Prochlorococcus marinus XMU1419: one gene and its partner. Each later gene encodes a partner of the first gene's protein in a complex. Links are inferred from orthologs where the notes say so. Each region holds a gene or a part of one and is shown on either strand. Other genes may lie near its edges.

Region 1 (17,627 bases):
CGTATGAGGAGCGTTACTTATTACATTGTTATTCTTTAATGCATCATTTTTTTCTATTTCGCTGATTTCTTCTCCAATCAATAGCATAGCCTCGCAAAATCTATCCAATTCAACCAAACTTTCACTTTCAGTAGGCTCTATCATTATCGTCTCTGGAACAGGCCAACTTATAGTTGGGGCATGAAAACTATAATCTATTAATCGTTTAGCTAAATCATTAACACTCAAACCAGTTTTAGATTTTAAATCCCTGAAATCTAGAATACATTCATGTGCGACAAAATTATTTTTTCCTTTATAAAGAATCTTGAATTTATGTTTTAAAGTATGCGCAATATAATTTGCAGATAAAATTGCATGCGCAGTAGCTTTCCTTAAACCACTAAGACCAGCCATTTTTATGTACATCCAACTTATTGGAAGAATACTTGCACTCCCATGCTTGGCAGAAGATACGTAATTGGAACTAATAGATAAATTATTATCCATTAAAGAATGAGTAGGAAGAAATGGGCTTAAAATTTCTGATGCAGCAACTGGACCTACTCCTGGACCACCACCTCCATGTGGAATGCAGAATGTTTTATGTAAATTCAAATGACAAACATCAACACCATAATTCCCCGGTTTACATAATCCAACCTGAGCGTTCAAATTTGCTCCATCTAAATAGACAAATCCTCCCACAGAGTGAATTAAATCACATATGTTTCTGATTTGTAATTCAAAAACTCCATGAGTAGAAGGATAAGTCAACATAAGAGCCCCTATTTGGTTATCAAATTTCTTGACCTTAATTGACAAATCTTGAAAATCAATATTTCCTTCGTCATCACATTCAACAGTTAACACGTCAAAACCTGCCATAACTGCACTAGCAGGATTTGTTCCATGAGCACTTTTTGGAATTAAACATTTTTTTCTTAACAAGTCACCTTTTGATTCAAAATAAGAATTTATTGCCAATAAACCTGCAAACTCTCCTTGAGAACCTGCATTTGGTTGAAAAGAAACTGATTTTAAACCAACAATCTCACTTATCCATTTTTCTAAGTCAGATATAATTTTTGAATAGCCTTTAGTTTGATCTGGTGGGGAAAAAGGATGAATGGAAGATAAATTAGCCCAAGAGACTGGATTTAACTCTGCTGCAGAATTTAACTTCATGGTGCAGCTTCCCAATGGCATCATCCCATCAACCAAAGAAAAATCTTTTTCTGCAAGTCGGAATATATATCTCATTAATTCAGTTTCACTTTGGTAATTTGTGAATATATCTTGCTGCATCCATGCACTGGATCTCAAAGCTAAACTTTCAAGATGAAATTCTTTATCAAATTTTATATGTTCTAAATATTCTTCTTTTTCTATAAGGTTTGCTATGAAAGTCAAAATATCTTTTATTTCTTTTTCATTACTAAGCTCATCTAAAGAGATCCCAAAACCAGTTGAATTTTCAATAGTTGATCCCAACGGCAAAATTCTTAAGTTATAGCCGTTTTTTAAAGCCTCATTATGGATCCTTTGGGAGTGCTCAGAATAAACATCAATACTATCAAATCTAATCCCATCAGGAATATCAAAACCTAAAGCAACTAAACTTGATTCTAAATTTATTCGCAACTCAACTAATCTCTTAGCAATTTGCGTTAATCCAGAGGGTCCATGATAAATAGCATAAAAAGAAGAAATTATAGCTAACAAAGATTGAGCAGTACAAATATTACTAGTGGCCTTTTCCCTTCTAATATGTTGCTCTCTTGTTTGCAATGCTAGTCTTAGTGACTTTTCTCCATTTTTAGATAGACTTTCCCCAACTATTCTTCCTGGTATCAGCCTTTTATATTTTTCGCTACAAGCAAAATATGCTGCATGAGGGCCACCAAAACCCATTGGAACACCAAATCTTTGCATACTCCCCACTGCTACATCAACACCAAATTCAGAAATTGGTTTAATCAAAACTTGTGCCAGTGGATCAATACATGCCGTAACAATAATTTCTGATCTATGTGCTTGGGATATTAAGAATGTAGGATCATATAATTGTCCGTTTTTACCAGGTAATTGCAACAACATTCCAAAAACATCATCAAGATTAGGAAGGTTGCTTTGAGTAAAGCGTTTTAAAGTTATTCCCAAAGGTTTTGCTCTGGTTTGTAGAACATTAAAAGTATGATCAAAAACATTTGACTCCACTAAGTACACTTTTGAAGATTTATTTTTTCTTGCGGAAAAACTCATGGCCATGGCTTCTGCTGCTGCAGTACCCTCATCCAACAAAGATGCATTGGCGACAGGGAATCCTGTTAGTTCACAAACAATAGTCTGAAAATTAAATAGAGCTTCTAATCTTCCTTGTGCAATTTCTGCTTGATATGGAGTATAGGACGTGTACCACCTTGGATTCTCAAGAACATGTCTTTGGATTACTTTAGGCATATGATTGTCATAATAACCAAGGCCGATAAGTGATCTCATTTTTGTATTTTTATTCGTAATCTCTTCTAATTCGTTTAAAGCCTCAATTTCTGAACAACCTTGGGGCAATATTTCTGAAGATTTATCTTTAAGCTGTATATCTTCAGGGATAACTTGATTTATAAATTGATCAATATTATTAAAACCAAGCTTGTTCAGCATAATTCTTTCATCATTATCTCCTAACCCAAGATGCCTATCTATAAACAAATCAGACCCAAATTTGGATGTCATATTAAAATATTTTTCTTTAAAATAGCTCTTTTTAGAAAGTTTGCCTTATTTTGGTACAACCTTTGATTGATATTCTTCAGAAGTCATCAAATCAGCAATTGATGCTTTTGATTCTGGTTTCAAAATGACTAACCAACCGTCTCCAATCGGATCATTCTGTAAAAGCTCAGGGTTCTCAACAACACTTTCATTTACAGATACTATTTCTCCTGAAAAAGGCAGGTAAACTTCCTCTACGGCCTTAACTGATTCTATTGTTCCAAAAGTCTCGCCTTTCTCTAAAGTCGCCCCTTCATCAGCTAATTCAACAAAAACGATATCTCCTAATTGATCTATAGCGAATTCACTAACTCCAATTTTTAATAATCCATTTTCTTCTAAGACATATTCATGAGTATCAGCATAGTTGAGGTTGTCTGGAAACTTGTAAGACATGATTAAGTAGATAAAGGAAGTAGAGAATCCTTTGAAATTAATTCTTCCTCTAATAGTTCAGATAATAATCGAATTAATGCAATTTTGATGTGAGCTATGTGAGAACCACCTTGAACAAAAATATTGTAAGGATCTCTTAGAGGGGCATCAGCAGAAAATTCACTTGTACTACCTTCAATAAAGGTACCTCCTGCCATTAATAATTTTGAATCATATCCATCCATTGATGATGGAACAACATTCAGAAAAGAATCTACAGGTGAAGAATTTTGAAATGATTGACAAACTTTTTGTACCAAATCAGGATTATTCAATCTTACTGACTGAATAAGATCAGATCTATAAGTTGCTGGCTCTGGTAAAACCTTAAATCCCAAATTTTTAAAGACTGCTGCAACCATATCAGCACCCTTTAGTGATTCGTGAACAATTTGTGGTGCTAAAAACAAACCCTGCAAAATTAATCTTCCTAGTCCAAAATTTATTCCTGCAGAAGAACCAATGCCTGGTGAGGTTAATCTAGAACATGCCATCTCAACCAACTCTGCATCTCCTGCAACGTATCCACCAGTAGGAACGATTGTTCCTCCCAAATTTTTAATCAAAGATCCAGCAATTATATTTGCCCCTTTAGAAATTGGTTCACTATCTTCAACAAGCTCCCCATAACAGTTATCAACAAAACATATACAATTAGGATCAAGAGAATGAATAAGACTACAAATTTTTTCTATCTGATGATTCGTAAGAGACTTTCTCCAACTATATCCACAACTTTTTTGTATGAATACTAATTTGCATGAATTTTCTTTAAAAGAATGAACAATTTTTTCTTCAAAAGAATCAAAATTCTCGCAAATATTTATTTGCTTATATTCAATGTCAAAATCTTTAAGTGAGCCTTTTCCTCCTCCCCTTATTCCTATGACTTCTTCTAACGTGTCATATGGTTGTCCCGTAATAGATAACATTACATCTCCAGGTCGAAGAATTCCAAATAAGACAGAACTTATTGCATGCGTTCCGCTTACAAATTGCATCCTCACAGCAGCCTTTTCAGCAAGAAACAATCTTGCAAAAACTGCATCAATTTTTTCTCTAGATATATCATCATGTCCACTACCAGAAGATTGATTGAAATGACTAGTAGAAACTTTTTCTTCCTTAAAAATTGTCAAAATATTTTCTAATTTCTGGAAAACCTGATTAGACCTTTCTTGGAAAACTTTACTTAAACTTTCTTCGACAGAAAGAATAGAGTTTTCAGCGAGTTTTAAGTTATTGTCAGGAGTCATTAATTAAAAAAATAATCTTATTTTTCAGAAGCTAAATTTCTTAATTCTGCGAGGAAAGCATTAGGTCCCCTGCCATGAAAATAAGAAAGATTTTTTGAAGCCTCATATAAATCAAGAAGTTCTCCATCTAATTCTTCTGCAGTATAATCTCTAATTCCTGCAATTACCTCAGCAAAACGTTCTCTACGGGCAGATTTATTGACAGCATAGGCTTTCATTACTTGCATTTTACATGATCTCCAAGCCTTATTCTGGCAAAAATGTACTGAAAGAGCATCACTCAAAGCAGAAGCTTCTTCATCTTCTATGTACCAGTCAAAAGATGAAGGTAGAGGTTTTAATCCTGAAAATATCTCGAATAATTCCCCCGCCGACAATGGATGACCAGAATCATTTTTAAGGGGTAATGCAGACTCTTCCAAAGATTTCCATAACTCTGGGTAATCACTTTCAAAACGATCCCTGATTTTTTCAATACCTTGATCAAGAATCGTATTAACTTGAGCTAAAGCTAGAAAAACTTCAGGACCTGGCGAAGATAACTTCCCATTCCTAAGATTAGAAATTTGTGAATTATGAACTTTGCCTAAATCAAGAACTTCAGAAAGTAATGGCAAAACTCTGTGTGACCATCCATTTCTTTCATGCCAGAGATGTATCAAATGAGCCATAGCCCTTCGACCTCTAGATAATTTATCGCGATATCCGAGACTCACAGATAATTAAACTTATCAATAGTATAGTATGATAATATTACATATCGGCAATTTTGAAAATAGCATTTCAATATCATGAATTCAGTGATTTTCCAAGAAACAGCAAAATTAAAAAAACCTGTTCCAGCTGAAAAAGTTATAGAACTCTCAGAAAAATTACTTGAACCTTCCAGTCATTCAAAAAGATATCCTCCAAGACTACATAAAACTTGGGGAACGATAATTTTCATGGTTGCAATTCATATTCTTTCTCTTGTAGCTATACAACCAAAATTTTGGAGTCTCCCTGCAGTAGTATCACTATTATTTTTTTATTGGGTAACTGCTTGTTTAGGAGTCACCCTTGGATATCACAGATTGTTATCTCATAGATCATTCATCGTTCCAAGATGGTTAGAAAGATTTTTTGCTACCTGTGGGGCTATAAGTTGCCAGCATGGACCAATAGATTGGGTAGGTTTACACAGGCATCACCACTCCTTTTCAGATACTGAAGTTGATCATCACAATAGTAAAAGGGGGTTTTGGTGGAGTCATATGGGTTGGATGTTTAAAGACGTTGAAGCTCTAAAAGCTGTTCCAAAACTAAGTGCAGATTTAATTAAGGATCCATACTATAGATTTCTAAATAAATATTTTTTATTCTTACAAATTCCTATTGCACTCTCTTTGTACGCAATAGGTCAAAAATTAGGAGTTGGAGGATGGGCTCTAGTCCTTTGGGGAATTCCATTAAGGCTTGTAGTTGTTTATCACATAACTTGGCTAGTAAACTCTGCGACGCATTGTTGGGGTAAAGCACCATTCGAGAGTGGTGATTCATCTAAAAACAATGCGTGGGTTGCAGCATTAACATTTGGAGAAGGTTGGCATAATAATCATCATGCATTTCCCAATTCGGCAAAACAGGGATTATTTAGAGGTCAGATAGATTTAACATGGGAACATATTAAGATTCTTGCGAAATTTGGTCTTGCAAAAAAAGTAAAGTTACCCTCTAGGTCTTATTATTAACTATATTGTTCAATATTTTCATGGCAAAAAGAGTACAAGTCGCATTAACTGAATCAATCGCTTCACTAGGTAAAGAAGGAGATCTAGTTGAAGTAGCACCTGGATACGCAAGAAATTTTTTATTACCTTATGGCAAGGCAATGAATGTAACACCGGCAGTCCTTAAACAAATTGAAAGGAAGAAAGAAAAAGAAAAAATCGCTGCTGATAAGTTAAAGCAAGAAGCATTAGATTTCCAAACTGCATTATCTACCATAGGTAGGTTTACTATCAAAAAACAGGTTGGAGAAGATGGTGTTCTTTTTGGAACTGTTACCAATGGGGATGTTGCCGAAGCAATAGAAGCGGCAACTAAAAAAGAAATTGATAGAAGAAACATCACAGTTCCTGATATTCATAATTTAGGTTCTTTTACTGCAAAAATAAAATTGCATCCAGAAGTAAATGCAGAAGTGAATATTGAAGTAACAAGTTAATCAATTTGTTGCATTATTTTGAAAAGTAGCCAGAGTATATATCTAAGCAATTAAAGATATGGTTTCAGTACCTTTTCCAAATAATGGGCAAAATAAAAATTTTAAAAAGGATTTTAATAGTGAAAATGCTGGACTAGTCCCTCCTCAAAACGTTCAAGCAGAGGAAGCTGTTCTTGGTGGCATACTTCTTGATCCAGACGCGATCGGAAGAATTGCAGACCTAATTAAACCTGAAGCTTTTTATATAAATGCCCATCAAGAGATTTATAGAACGGCATTAATGTTGCATACCCAGGGTAAACCAACTGATTTAACATCAATGAGTGCTTGGTTAGCAGATAATGGATCACTAGAAAAAATTGGAGGGAACAACAAACTAGTAGAATTAGTTGAAAATGTTTCCTCTACAGCATCCATAGAACAAGTTGCTAATTTAATTAACGACAAATTCATGAGAAGGCAACTTATCAGATCTGGAAATGAGGTGGTTCAACTAGGTTTTGATCAAACTCAAGATACCAATGAAGTGCTAGATAAAGCGGAGCAAAAAATTTTTGAAATAAGTCAAGAAAAACCTTCAAAAGGTCTTACTCAAGCAGCTGAAATCCTTACAAGTACTTTCAATGAAATAGAGTCGAGATCATTAGGTACTTCAGTAGCTGGAATTCCAGTAAATTTTTACGACCTTGATGCGATGACTCAAGGATTTCAAAGAAGTGATTTAATAATTGTTGCTGGAAGACCTTCAATGGGAAAAACTTCAATAGTTCTTAATCTGGCTAAAAATGTTGCACAATCTCAAGATTTACCTGTGTGCGTATTTAGCCTTGAAATGAGTAAAGAACAGTTGACATATAGATTACTCTCTATGGAAGTTGGAATTGAGAGTGGCAGATTAAGAACAGGAAGATTACAGCAAGATGAATGGCCTTTGCTTGGAGAAGGTATCAATTCATTAGGTCAATTACCAATATTTATAGATGACAAACCTAACTTAAGTGTTTTAGAGATGAGATCTCTGTGCAGAAGATTAATAGCTGAACAAAAAAAAGAATTAGGATTAATTGTTATTGATTACCTCCAGCTGATGGAAGGATCAACCCCTGATAATAGGGTGCAAGAACTTTCACGAATAACAAGAGGTCTTAAAAGCATGGCTAGAGAATTAAAAGTGCCAGTAGTAGCTTTATCTCAGCTTAGTAGAGGAGTAGAGTCTAGAACAAATAAAAGACCAATGTTAAGCGATCTAAGAGAATCAGGATCTATTGAACAAGACGCAGATTTAGTATTAATGATTTACAGAGATGAATATTATAATCCAGAGACTGAAGATAGAGGAATTACAGAAATCATTGTCACTAAACATAGAAATGGACCCGTAGGAACTGTTAAATTATTATTTGAACCTCAATTTACTAGATTTAGGAATTTAGCTAATTAAATCGATCCTCATAATGCAAGATCATCACTCAACAAATGAATCTTTTGACATTATCGTCATTGGAGGGGGACATGCGGGATGTGAAGCTGCTATAACAACGGCAAAATTAGGATTTTCTACAGCCTTATTCACAATCAATTTAGATAGGATTGCTTGGCAACCTTGTAATCCTGCAGTTGGTGGTCCAGCAAAAAGTCAGTTAGTGCATGAAGTTGATGCATTAGGAGGAATCATTGGAAAATTAGCTGATAAAACAGCAATTCAAAAAAGAATATTAAATGCAAGTAGAGGACCAGCTGTATGGGCATTAAGAGCTCAAACAGATAAAAGAGAATACTCAAAAAAGATGATCGAAATTCTTCAAAATACAGATAATTTATCTTTAAAAGAAGCAATGATTACTGAACTGGATATTGCAAAAACTGAAGAAATTGGATTGAACTCAAAAAAAATCGTAAAAAAAAGAATAAAAGGTGTTAGGACTTTTTTTGGTAGTTATTATTCAGCAAAATCAGTTATCATTACAGCCGGTACATTCTTAGAAGGAAGAATATGGATAGGAAATAAATCAATGTCAGCTGGGAGATCAGGCGAACAAGCAGCAAAAGGTCTTACTCAAAACTTGCACGAAATTGGTATTAAAACAGAACGTTTAAAAACAGGAACTCCAGCAAGAGTTGATAAAAGAAGTATTATTTTTGATGAATTAGATATTCAACCAAGTACTGCAGCAGATAAATATTTTTCGTTTGACCCAGATATAAAAAATAATATGCCCCAAGTTAGTTGTCACATCACAAGAACAACTACCAAAACACATCAACTAATTCGAGACAATTTACATTTAACTCCTATTTACGGGGGTTTTATTGATAGTAAGGGGCCGAGATATTGTCCATCAATTGAAGATAAAATCGTTAAATTTGCTGATAAAGAATCACATCAAATTTTCTTAGAACCAGAAGGAATTAATACCCCTGAAATATATGTTCAAGGATTCTCTACAGGTTTACCCGAAAATATTCAATTAGAACTTTTAAGAACCTTACCTGGATTAAGTGAATGTAAAATGTTGCGACCAGCATATGCTGTCGAGTATGACTATATCCCTGCAACACAACTCCAACCAACACTCGAAACGAAAGAAATTAAATATTTATTTAGCGCTGGACAAATCAATGGAACTACTGGTTATGAAGAGGCAGCAGCACAAGGATTAGTTGCAGGAGTCAATGCAACAAGAAAACTAAACAAAAAAGATCCAATAATCTTCACTAGAGAAAGCAGCTATATAGGGACAATGATCAATGATTTAATTACCAAAGATCTCAAAGAACCATATAGAGTTCTTACTAGTAGAAGTGAATACAGGTTGACCCTGAGAGGAGATAATGCAGATAGGAGATTAACCCCATTAGGTTATGAACTTGGGCTAATTGATGAGAAAAGATGGTCGTTCTATCAAGAAAAAATGAAACTCCTTGAAGAAGAGAAATTAAGATTAAAAAACACTCGTTTAAAAAATACGGATGAAATATCAAAAAAAATTGAATTAGACACGGGATCAAAAATCAAAGGCTCAACAACTTTGAAAGAACTTTTAAAAAGACCAAACTTTCATTATTCAGATCTAATTAAATATAATTTGACTGAAAAAAATATAGCTTCTTCAATACAGGAAGGTGTTGAAATAGATATTAAATACGAGGGTTATCTTAAAAGACAAAAAAACAATATTGAACAAATAAATCGTCAAAGCTGTAAATCTCTGCCTCAAGAAATAAATTATGAAAAGATAGATACATTATCATTAGAAGCTAGAGAAAATTTGAATAAGATAAAGCCAAAGAATTTTGGTGATGCTTCAAAAATTCCGGGAGTAAGCAAAGCAGATTTAACTGCATTACTTGTTTGGCTAAAAATAAGAGAAATAAATAAAGAAAAGGCAAATATTTTTGTCGAAAAAAAGTTATCATCTTAAAAGCAATCGTTCAGAGCACTGAATAATAAACTTTTTAACTCACCAAAAATTTTATGGGAAGAAAAAGCTTCTACTTTTTTAGTGAAAAATTCACTCCCAGAAATATCTGGTTCATGGAAATTAATGTTGCTTGGGGATGGAAGTCCAACTAGACATCTACAGCTTTTAACTAATCAAGAGACGAAAATTAAATTAATTTCAATGCAAGTAGATCCTCTATGCATTCAAGAAGGTCCCAAAGAATTAAATCAGTTAAATGGCCCCTTAATTAGAAGACAAGTATGGATTAAAAACAATAATAAAAACCTAGCATGGGCTGAAAGTTGGTGGAATGCAGAACAAGTGAGTGAAAATTTAAAAGCCAAAGAAGAGCCAATTTGGAAGAATTTGACACAAGACAGATCAGAATTGTTTAGAGAAGTTGACCGAATTTCTCTTGTAAATTCAAATTGGTTAGAAGATCAATTTTGTTTTAAAGGACCATTCTGGTCAAGAAATTATAGATTTTTTCGAGACAAAAAGCCCTTAACGATTATTAGAGAAGTCTTTAATCCTCATTTAGAAAATTTATTAGGTTATTCAGGAATTAAAGAATTTACAAAACTATACTCTTCTTCTTCTTGATCTAGGAAGATTCCTTGATTTTGATTGACCTTGTTGGTTTAATTGATTTCTTGATAAATTATGTTCTTTTTCTGAATCTCTTTGCCATCTTTCAACTTTGAAATCCATTTCATCTGGCCAATCTTCGTTTATACTCTCTTTCCCATAAGGTAATTTTTTTTGCTCAGTTGTTTGTAAATTTTTTGGTTGCCTTAAAGATATTGCTTCTAGAGGTCTTTTTAAATAAGGTTTAGTAAATTCATAAGAATTGGATTCTCTAGTAAATGTCTTAATGTCGCTGTTATCACCGTAAAAATTATCATCATTCCAATCATCGTTATCTTCATCAAAAAATAAATCTACTTTTTCTGATACCCATTTTCCTACTTTTTTAACACTCTTACTTGAGATTCCTTGAAAATCTGAGTTCCTCCTTTTACCTGGCCTAGCCCCAGATACTCCATCGACGAATTGTCTTCCAGTTTCAAAAATTTTATCAACTTGTTTATCAACAATATTTCTATCAAAACTATTTCTAAGATTTCTAATTCTCCTTGAATCCATAAATTATTATGCTTTTTAAAATATAAATTACATTAAAAAATTAAATAATTCCAAATATAGAAACAAAAACACATCTTATATTTTTAATCAAACAAAATTAAACATTTTTTGTTCCATGATCCATTAAAGAAATTTACACAACATTTTTTACATGCAATATTCTTTATTCTTTTCCTATAGAAAAATTTTTCACCACAATTTTGACAAGTTCCTATGTATTTTAATTCTCTCCTCTCAATAGGAAATGAGTGCCTTACAGAAATTTGAAAATTCTTCTCTTTCTCATTAATTTCATTCATTTTTGCTAAGAAATTTGGGCCATGTATCTCATTTTTTTTTAATATCCTATCTACCCATGCATGAATCATCTCATGACATAAAGTACTGTTTATTTCACTAGTAGATAATTTACTCAAAATAGGTTTCGATAAGATAATTTCAGAATCCATAAGGCCATTAATTCGTTTTCTTTTATAAAAACCAGCAGTAGTTTTTAATCTATTGTCACTCCATCTAACTTTTACTAAAGGTTGATTATTAACGGCTAAGGAATTTTCAAAATATTGGCTATTAAATCTATGAAATAAAGGTAGAAGAGGAATTACAGACATTATGGATTAAAATTAGTATTATTTTGACAAAAAAAGCCATCAAAAACGATTTCTTTTCTTAAAGTAATAAAAACTCAAATCAACATGGATGCAACACTAGTAAAAGATATCGGAATTAAAGCCTTATTAGTTGGCGGAGCAGTACTAGTTTCTTTTTGGACTTTTAATGCAGTCAAATTAGTTATAAGCGCCAGAGGAATTAATCCATTAGTAAGAAAGTTTTTTGATCAAATAGCTGCTGGCAGAATTGATGCAGCTTATGGTTTGACTACAAAAACTTATAAAACTCATGTTAAACGCCAAGACTTTCTTAAATTTTTAGCTAGTTTAAACCTCAATAAATACAGAAATTTAAAATCAGGAAGACCTAGAGTCCAAGAAGATCAAATCATAATAACTTTAAATTTAAAGTCAGAAGACAAACAAGATGAGCTTCCATTAGATTTTACTTTCGCAAAAACTGATAATGATTGGAAAATAGACAGAATAGCTAAAGTGAATTAATCATTTCTTGTGAGGCAAAAAGAATTGTTTAAAGAAGAAATAATACATCAATTAGAATTACATCCAAGTAGGTTAGATAAAGAAAAAATCATCTTAAAAGCAATGGAAGAAGGTCTAGATGATTTTTTTGAAGGAATCCGAATGGCACTTAATCCATTGGTGACTTTTGGTGTGAAAATTGTTCCTGAAAAAGAGACTGAAAAAAGTCAAAAATTTTTATGGGAAGATTTTAGAAAATTAGCCAATAAGCTTATTCAAAGAGAACTTACTGGTCACGCTGCTCGCGATGCAATTCTTACCGCTATGGAATCTGCAAAAAAAGAAGAATGGAATGGATTTTATAGACGAGTTTTAATTAAAGATCTTAGATGTGGTGTATCTGAAAAAACAATCAACAAGATAGCAAAGAAATTTCCAAAATATGCTATTCCTATTTTTTCTTGTCCTCTAGCTCATGACAGTGCAAATCATGAAAAAAAAATGATAGGAAAAAAGCAAATTGAAATTAAATTAGATGGTGTACGCGTCTTAACTATTATTAGACAAAATAAAGTAGAAATGTTTTCTCGTAATGGGAAACAGTTCCATAATTTTGGTCATATTATCTCAGAAATAGAAAACGTCTTAAAAGAAGACCCAGCACCTTATGACTTAGTACTCGATGGTGAAGTAATGAGCGCTAACTTTCAAGATTTAATGAAACAGGTACATAGAAAAGATGGCAAACAAACCAAAGACGCAGTGCTCCACCTATTTGACTTGTGTCCCCTTGAAAACTTTCAAAAAGGGAGATGGAACACTAGTCAAACAAAAAGAAGTTTATTAGTAAAAGAATGGGTAGCAAAACATTCTATGCTTCTAAAACATATACAAACACTTGAATGGGAAAATGTTGATCTCGATACTATTGAGGGACAGAAAAGATTTGTTGAGCTTAATAAATCTGCCGTGGAGGGTGGATATGAAGGAGTAATGATTAAAGACCCAGATGCAATTTATGAATGTAAAAGAACACACAGTTGGTTAAAAGCAAAACCTTTCATTGAAGTCACTTTGAAAGTTGTATCGGTTGAAGAAGGTACAGGTCGCAATAAAGGTAGGCTGGGAGCAATCTTTGTAGAGGGAGAAGATGATGGGTATGAATACAGTCTGAGTTGCGGAAGCGGATTTAGTGATATCCAACGTGAAGAATATTGGTCAAAACGTAATCATCTCGTTGGTCAACTTGTAGAAATCAGAGCTGATGCTAAAACTAAATCAAAGGATGCAGTGGCTTTTAGTCTTAGATTTCCTAGATTCAAATGCTTTAGAGGATTTAAATCTGGAGAAAAAATTTAAATTTTAAAAAATACTATTCAAAAAATTAGTCTATATAAATGTAGTTTTTAATTAAAAACTTTGTATTTTAGCTGTAAAATATAAGAAAAATCATCTGAACTTTTTGCGAGACTTATGACAAAGAAAAAAGTTTTCAACTACATAAAAACACCCTGTGGACAAGCAAAATATATCGAATTAGAAGCCACCAAAACTTTACTAGGAAAATTTAGGCTTTTGTGGTTTATCCTAATTGCATCTATAAGAGATTGGAATATTAAAGATTAAATTCTTAGGAGTTTTCAAAATATTCTTTAGAGTATTTAGCTAAAAAATATGCAACTAAAGATGTTGAGACAACTCCAATGATAGTCATATATAAATTATTTGGTGATTGCACATTTTTTAACTCCTGGAGACTTTTTGCCAAACTACCTATTGAGCAATACAGAAAAGTTCCTGGAATTATTCCAATAAGACCAAGAGTGAAATCTCTAAACTTAACATTATTCAAACCATAAAAATAATTAAGAATACTGAAAGGAAATATCGGCGATAATCTCGCTAAAAAAATTAATTTAAGTCCGCCTTTTTCTACTACTTTTTCCATAATACTTAATTTTGGATAACGGCTAAAAAGATTTTTTAATTTTTTTGCAAAAAAACTTTTTGATATAAAAAAAGCAACTGATGCTCCTATGAAAGCGGAAACGAAAACGATAATTGATCCTAAATATGAGCCATATAAAAAACCTGATAATAAAGATAACCAAGAAGCTGGAAGTATTAATAAAACAATTAAAATATAAATACAAACAAAAGAAAAGATACCAATTCCAGTATTAAAAAAAAACGACAAATTATAAATATTTTCAAGGACTATATTCATTCTCAACTCAAAAGTTCGAGTTTTTTAGTAATTCTCTCCATTTGTGCCGAACCTTCGTTTAATTTAAATCTGCATTCCTCAACAATATCTTTTGGAGCCTTATCAACAAAATTTTTATTAGATAATCTCTTATTTAAAGTTTCTAATTCAATAGTCACCTTTTTTAAATCCTTGTTTAACCTTTCCTTTAATGCATCTATATTTACAAAATCCTGAAAAGGTAAGTAAACCTCTAAATCACTTATTATCCCAGAAAAAGATTTAGCAAACTCTTTTTTATCAACAGCATTAGTTTTAAAAATAAATACTTCAGAAGATTTGGTTAAGGTTTGAATATCATCAACTAAATTTTTTAAAAAATTAATCAATTCATCATTATCTGAAATTAAGTAAACAGGAACTTTTTCTGATGGCTTGAGTCCTAATTCAGCTCTCAAATTTCTAATCAATCTAATAATTTCAAAGAGTTGCTGAAAGGAATTATCAAGCTTATTATCAACAAATTTATTTTCTTGGGTTGGCCATTTTTGAAGAGATAATAATTCTTTATCTGGTTTAAGTTGCAGAGCATGCCAAAGTTCTTCAGTAATGTGCGGCATAAAAGGATGAATCATCACCAAAATATCATTGAGCACTTTTATTAAAACCTTCTCGGATATTTGTCTATTTTTAGTCTCTTTATTATTAAACCTTTGTTTAGCAAACTCTACATACCAGTCACAAAAATCATTCCATGCAAATTCATATAGTAATTTCGCAGATTCTCCCAATTTATATTCTTTCAACAAAGCAGAGACCTTTATATTTACCTGATTCAATTTAGATAAAATCCACTTATCACATAATTCTAAAGAAATTTCATCATTCTTATTAAGTAAATTGCTATGAGAAGTCTTATTAATTAAGACAAATTTAGTTGCATTCCATAATTTATTCGCAAAATTTCTTGAAGCTTCAACAGTTGAAGATGTGTCTTTTTTCCTATCAAAATCAAGCCGGATATCTTGTCCAGCGCCTGCAACTTCTCGAATTAAAGCAAATCGCAAGGCATCAGAACCATATTTATCTATTAAAAGTATTGGATCAATACCATTACCTGAACTTTTACTCATTTTTTTATTATTTTCATCTCGAACAAGACCATGAATATACACATCCTTAAAAGGAATATTATTTGTGAAAGTATTTCCCATCATTGTCATTCTCGCCACCCAGAAGAAAATAATATCGAAACCAGTAACAAGAACACTATTTGGATACCATTTTTTAAAATCCGGATTATTTGTATTTGGCCAACCAAGAGTTGAGAAAGGCCATAAACCACTTGAAAACCAAGTATCTAAAACATCTTTATCTCTAACCAATTTAATATTTGCTCCAAATTTTTTATTAGCTTCGCTTAAGGCATCCTTTTCATTTCTTGCAACAATATATGGAGTATTTTGTTCTATTGAATCTTGAGAGTCATCTAAAACGTACCATGCTGGTATTTGGTGGCCCCACCATAATTGCCTGCTTATACACCAATCATTAATATTCTCTAACCAATCCTTATAAACTTTCTCCCAGCGTGGAGGAATAAAAGATGGTTTTTTAGAATCCATTTCATTAAGACATCCTTGGGATATATCATCCATTTTCAAAAACCATTGTGTTGACAATAAAGGTTCAACTGGCACCTTACCTCTATCAGAAAAAGGAACAGTATGTTTATAATCCTCTATCTTTGTCAAAAGGCCTAAGTTATCCAATTCTTTGATAATTTTCTTTCTAGCCTCATATCTATCTAAATTTTGAAATTTGCCTGCATTAATATTTAAAGTTCCATCTTTGTTCATTACATTAATCTGTTTTAAATTATGCCTTTTTCCAATTGCAAAATCATTTGGATCGTGGGCTGGAGTAACCTTGACACATCCAGTACCAAAATCTTTATCAACATGTGAATCAGCGATAATAGGTATTTCTCTATCAACGAAAGGGACTTTTAATTTGACACCAATGAATTCTTTATATCTATCATCATCAGGATTAACTGCAACAGCAGTATCACCCAAAAGAGTTTCTGGTCTTGTTGTCGCAACTTCTAAATACTTATCTAACTGTTCACCACTTTCAGATATTAAAGGGTATTTAAAATGCCATAAATGACCATTTACTTCTTGCATTTCAACTTCCAGATCACTTACGGCAGATTGAGATTCAGGACACCAATTAACTAAATATTCACCTCTATAAATTAAATTCTTTTTATAAAGAATATTAAAAGCCTCAATAACCGCCTCGTTTAATTTTTGATCCAGAGTAAATCTTTCTCTAGTCCAGTCAACTGAATATCCTATCCTCTTTAATTGAGAAACTATTCTGCCACCACTTTGTTCTTTCCAGTTCCATGCTCTTTTCAGAAATTCAACTCTTCCAATATCCTCACTTGTTTTGCCTTCACTTTTTAATTGTTTTTCGAGAATAGTTTGAACAGCTATTGAAGCATGATCTGTTCCTGGTAAACATAAAACATTCTTCCCTAAAAGTCTTTGAAAACGTACTACAACATCAATCAAAGCTGTATTAAATGCATGTCCCATATGCAAAGATCCAGTTACATTTGGTGGCGGAATAACTATACAAAAAGGCTCTCCATCATCCTCAGGGTCAGGACTAAAGGCATTTAAACTTGCCCATTTCTCTTGCCACTTTTTCTCTACTTCAAAAGGTGAATAATTCTCTAAGGATAATTGATCATTCATCTTTGTCATATGCAAATTTTATTTCAAGAAACTTTTTGTTTATTTTATCTTGATAGCAGCCAATTAATGGAAATAATATTAGATTGCAAAAAAAGGCTCATTAATTCTACAAAAGTTTGAAACCAGAACCGCAGGAACAACGTTTTGCATTTTTTGGTGTTGAAATAAGAAATCCACCACCGCTTAAATCACCGTAATAATCTAATTTTAAATCTTTAAGTAAATTAAACTTTTTTACATCCGCATATAAAGTGACACCTTCTGTTCTTGAGATAGGGGATCCATTACATGTTCCTGGCCTTAGTTTAATATGCATCCA
Region 2 (2,889 bases), on another replicon or contig:
AGTTATAGTCAACTTCATAAAACTATTGACCAAATTAAATCTATGGCAGACGTCTTAGATATTGCCAGAGTTGGGAAAGGTTAATTTTAAAATTTTATCAATCTATCTATTGTTTTTTGTGTTGTAAATCACAAAAGCAATACTACCTGCAATAAAAGCAAATAACAAACCTACACAAGTTGAACCTAAAAGTAATTTTATTGAAAAAATACTACCTTGTTTCCATAAGTCATGAATAGCCAAATTTTTTTCAATGATTTTATTAGAAGAATTTTTTATAAGAATAGAACCAATTTTATAATTAAAATAATAAAGTGGAACATAAGTAAAAGGGTTGCTAATCCAAGTACCAATTGCAGCTAAAACAATATTTCCCTTAGCCAGTTTTGCAAAAAATACCCCTATTAACGTCTGAAACCCAAAAAATGGAAAGCAGCCACTAAATACACCTATAGCTAAACCTTTAGCATTAAACAAAGGACTTCCATTCTGTTTCCAAAATAATGATAGAATTTTCTTATAGTTAATATCTCTTTTAGATCTCATTCAGAAATAAAAATTCAAAATTAAATTCTTGATAATCTTACTTAATTATCTATAACAAAGCGAGAGATGGATTCTATAGTTACTACAGAAGATACGATAGCCGCAATTGCTTCAGCTATAAGTATAGGGAAAGGAGGAGTTGCGATAATAAGAGTATCAGGGAAAGACTCAATAAATTCTTGCAAAAATATTGTTCAAACTAAATCAAAATATGCATGGGAATCACATAGAGTTTTTCACGGTTTTATTAAGGAAAATAAACAAAATAAATTTATAGATGAAGTTTTAATTTTAGTAATGAAATCACCGAATAGCTTTACAGGAGAGGATGTTGTTGAACTACATTGCCATGGAGGTATTATCTTAGTAAATAAAGTTCTCAAGATATTATTATCAAGTAATTCTAGAATTAGACTTGCAAATCCAGGAGAATTTAGTCAAAGAGCTTTTCTGAATGGGAAAATAGACCTTACTCAAGCCGAGTCAATTAACCAATTAATTAACGCAAGCAATATCAGATCAGCAGAGTTAGCTTTTAGCGGGGTTCAAGGAGAAATAAAGAAAAAAATTGATGATATTAAAAATGACCTTATAAATCAACTTTGTGAGATAGAAGCGAGAGTTGATTTTGAAGAAGACTTTACAGATTTTGATTACGCCAAGTATCTAAAAAACATCAAAAAAGTGAAAGAAAAAATAGAGTTACTCATAGAAAATTCAAAAAGAAATTCATATATTCATAATGGGATTTCTATCGCACTTATAGGTAAAACAAATGTTGGTAAAAGTTCTTTACTAAATTTGCTTGCAAAAAAAGAGAAAGCAATCGTAACTAATATTCCTGGAACGACAAGAGATGTTATTGAAGTGAATTTAAATATTAATGACATCCCAATGAAAATAATTGATACTGCTGGCATAAGAGACACTCATGAACAAATTGAAAGTATTGGAATTAAAAAAAGTTTTGGGAAAATAAAAGAGTCAGATTTCATAATTTATATTTATAGTCTTGAAGAAGGATTTAATGAAGAAGACAAAAAAATATTAAAAGAAATCCCTAAAGAAAAATTAATAACTATTGTGGGTAATAAAAAAGATTTAATTGACTCTAATATTATTAATTCAAATGGGTTAAAAAACATAATTCTTATGAGCATTAAGAATAATGATGGTGAAAGATTATTAATCGACACAATCATAAAAAAATGCGAATTAAAACAATTAGAAAATATCAATATATTTTTAAACGAAAGACATCTAACGAATTTGTCTGCTTGCCTATCAAATTTAAATGATACTGATGCAATAGTTAAAAATAGATTGCCATTTGATTTGTTATCAATAGAACTTAGAGATGGTATTCAAAACTTATCTAAAATAACTGGTCAAGAATTAACAGAGGAGCTTCTAGATAATATTTTTTCTAAGTTTTGTATTGGTAAATAAATTTGAGTTAATTTACATAGTGATTTATAGTTAATTCTCTAACTACAGTTGAATTTTTATTCATTTTGTTTAGTGGATCTGAATACTCCAACAATAAGTAAGATCATTGATAATTGGATCGATGAAGATATAGGTAGGGGAGATTTAACAAGTTCCTCTATTACAGAAGAGAATGGTAACGCATATTGGATTGCAAAAGAGGAGGGTATATTTTGTGGGGTTGAGATTATAAAAGAAATTTTTAAAAAAATTGATTTAAAAATCAGTCCAAAATTTAATATCTCTGATGGAGATAAATTTGTTAAAGATCAAAAACTCTTAGAAATATATGGACCTTCAAAAAGTTTACTCGCTAGTGAAAGGATCAGCTTAAATATAGCAATGCATTTATCTGGAATATCAACATATACAAAGAAACTTGTAGATAAGTTAGAAGGCACAAATATAAAATTAGCAGATACTAGAAAAACGACTCCTGGCTTAAGAATATTTGAAAAATATGCATTCAAATGCGGAGGTGGAGTAAATCATAGAATGGGATTATACGATGCAGCTATGATAAAAGAAAATCATATTGCATGGACAGATAATCTTAAGAACGCAGTACAAAAAATCCGCCTAAATTCGCCTTTTACAACTCATATCATAATTGAAGCTGAGAATATCGAACAGGCAAAAGAAGCAGTATTAGCAGGAGCAGATAGTGTTTTATTAGATGAACTTAGTCCTGAAATAATCACAAAAAACGTTCAAGAATTAAGAGATTTATCAATTAATACATTAAAAAAAGAAGTCAATAAAAATTTGATAATAGAAGTTTCTGGAATAAACCCTGAAGAAATTAGTAAATATCTAATAAAAGGTATTGATTTGATTTCAACAAGTTCTTCAATT

The links.
Region 2: the proteins of mnmG (region 1) and mnmE are in contact, whole or in part, in a solved structure (PDB 9HIP), measured with the Escherichia coli proteins. The link is inferred for Prochlorococcus marinus XMU1419 from one-to-one orthologs.

What each region holds. Positions count from the first base shown.
Region 1 is NZ_JAAORO010000003.1:537,934-555,560, forward strand. Bases 7,631-10,589 are described here. They hold mnmG (tRNA uridine-5-carboxymethylaminomethyl(34) synthesis enzyme MnmG), read left to right. Parts: upstream 7,631-8,105; coding sequence 8,106-10,073; downstream 10,074-10,589. Other genes in these bases: dnaB (replicative DNA helicase), read left to right, coding at 7,631-8,092; HA151_RS09075 (chorismate lyase), read left to right, coding at 10,122-10,589. Also shown: gcvP (aminomethyl-transferring glycine dehydrogenase), read right to left, coding at 1-2,715; glycine cleavage system protein GcvH, read right to left, coding at 2,761-3,150; HA151_RS09045 (aminotransferase class I/II-fold pyridoxal phosphate-dependent enzyme), read right to left, coding at 3,153-4,445; HA151_RS09050 (hypothetical protein), read right to left, coding at 4,463-5,161; HA151_RS09055 (acyl-CoA desaturase), read left to right, coding at 5,237-6,175; rplI (50S ribosomal protein L9), read left to right, coding at 6,196-6,651; more of dnaB, read left to right, coding at 6,710-7,630; more of HA151_RS09075, read left to right, coding at 10,590-10,697; HA151_RS09080 (RNA helicase), read right to left, coding at 10,677-11,240; HA151_RS09085 (SprT family zinc-dependent metalloprotease), read right to left, coding at 11,324-11,851; HA151_RS09090 (hypothetical protein), read left to right, coding at 11,936-12,355; HA151_RS09095 (RNA ligase family protein), read left to right, coding at 12,380-13,693; HA151_RS09100 (hypothetical protein), read left to right, coding at 13,808-13,960; HA151_RS09105 (TVP38/TMEM64 family protein), read right to left, coding at 13,965-14,561; HA151_RS09110 (valine--tRNA ligase), read right to left, coding at 14,564-17,317; HA151_RS09115 (AIR synthase), read right to left, coding at 17,415-17,627. UniProt on the Escherichia coli protein: NAD-binding protein involved in the addition of a carboxymethylaminomethyl (cmnm) group at the wobble position (U34) of certain tRNAs, forming tRNA-cmnm(5)s(2)U34.
Region 2 is NZ_JAAORO010000001.1:178,586-181,474, reverse strand. Bases 1-2,803 are described here. They hold mnmE (tRNA uridine-5-carboxymethylaminomethyl(34) synthesis GTPase MnmE), read left to right. Parts: upstream 1-612; coding sequence 613-1,995; downstream 1,996-2,803. Other genes in these bases: nadC (carboxylating nicotinate-nucleotide diphosphorylase), read left to right, coding at 2,068-2,803; HA151_RS00980 (DUF2062 domain-containing protein), read right to left, coding at 103-546; HA151_RS00985 (RelA/SpoT family protein), read left to right, coding at 1-84. Outside these bases: more of nadC, read left to right, coding at 2,804-2,889. UniProt on the Escherichia coli protein: Exhibits a very high intrinsic GTPase hydrolysis rate. Involved in the addition of a carboxymethylaminomethyl (cmnm) group at the wobble position (U34) of certain tRNAs, forming tRNA-cmnm(5)s(2)U34.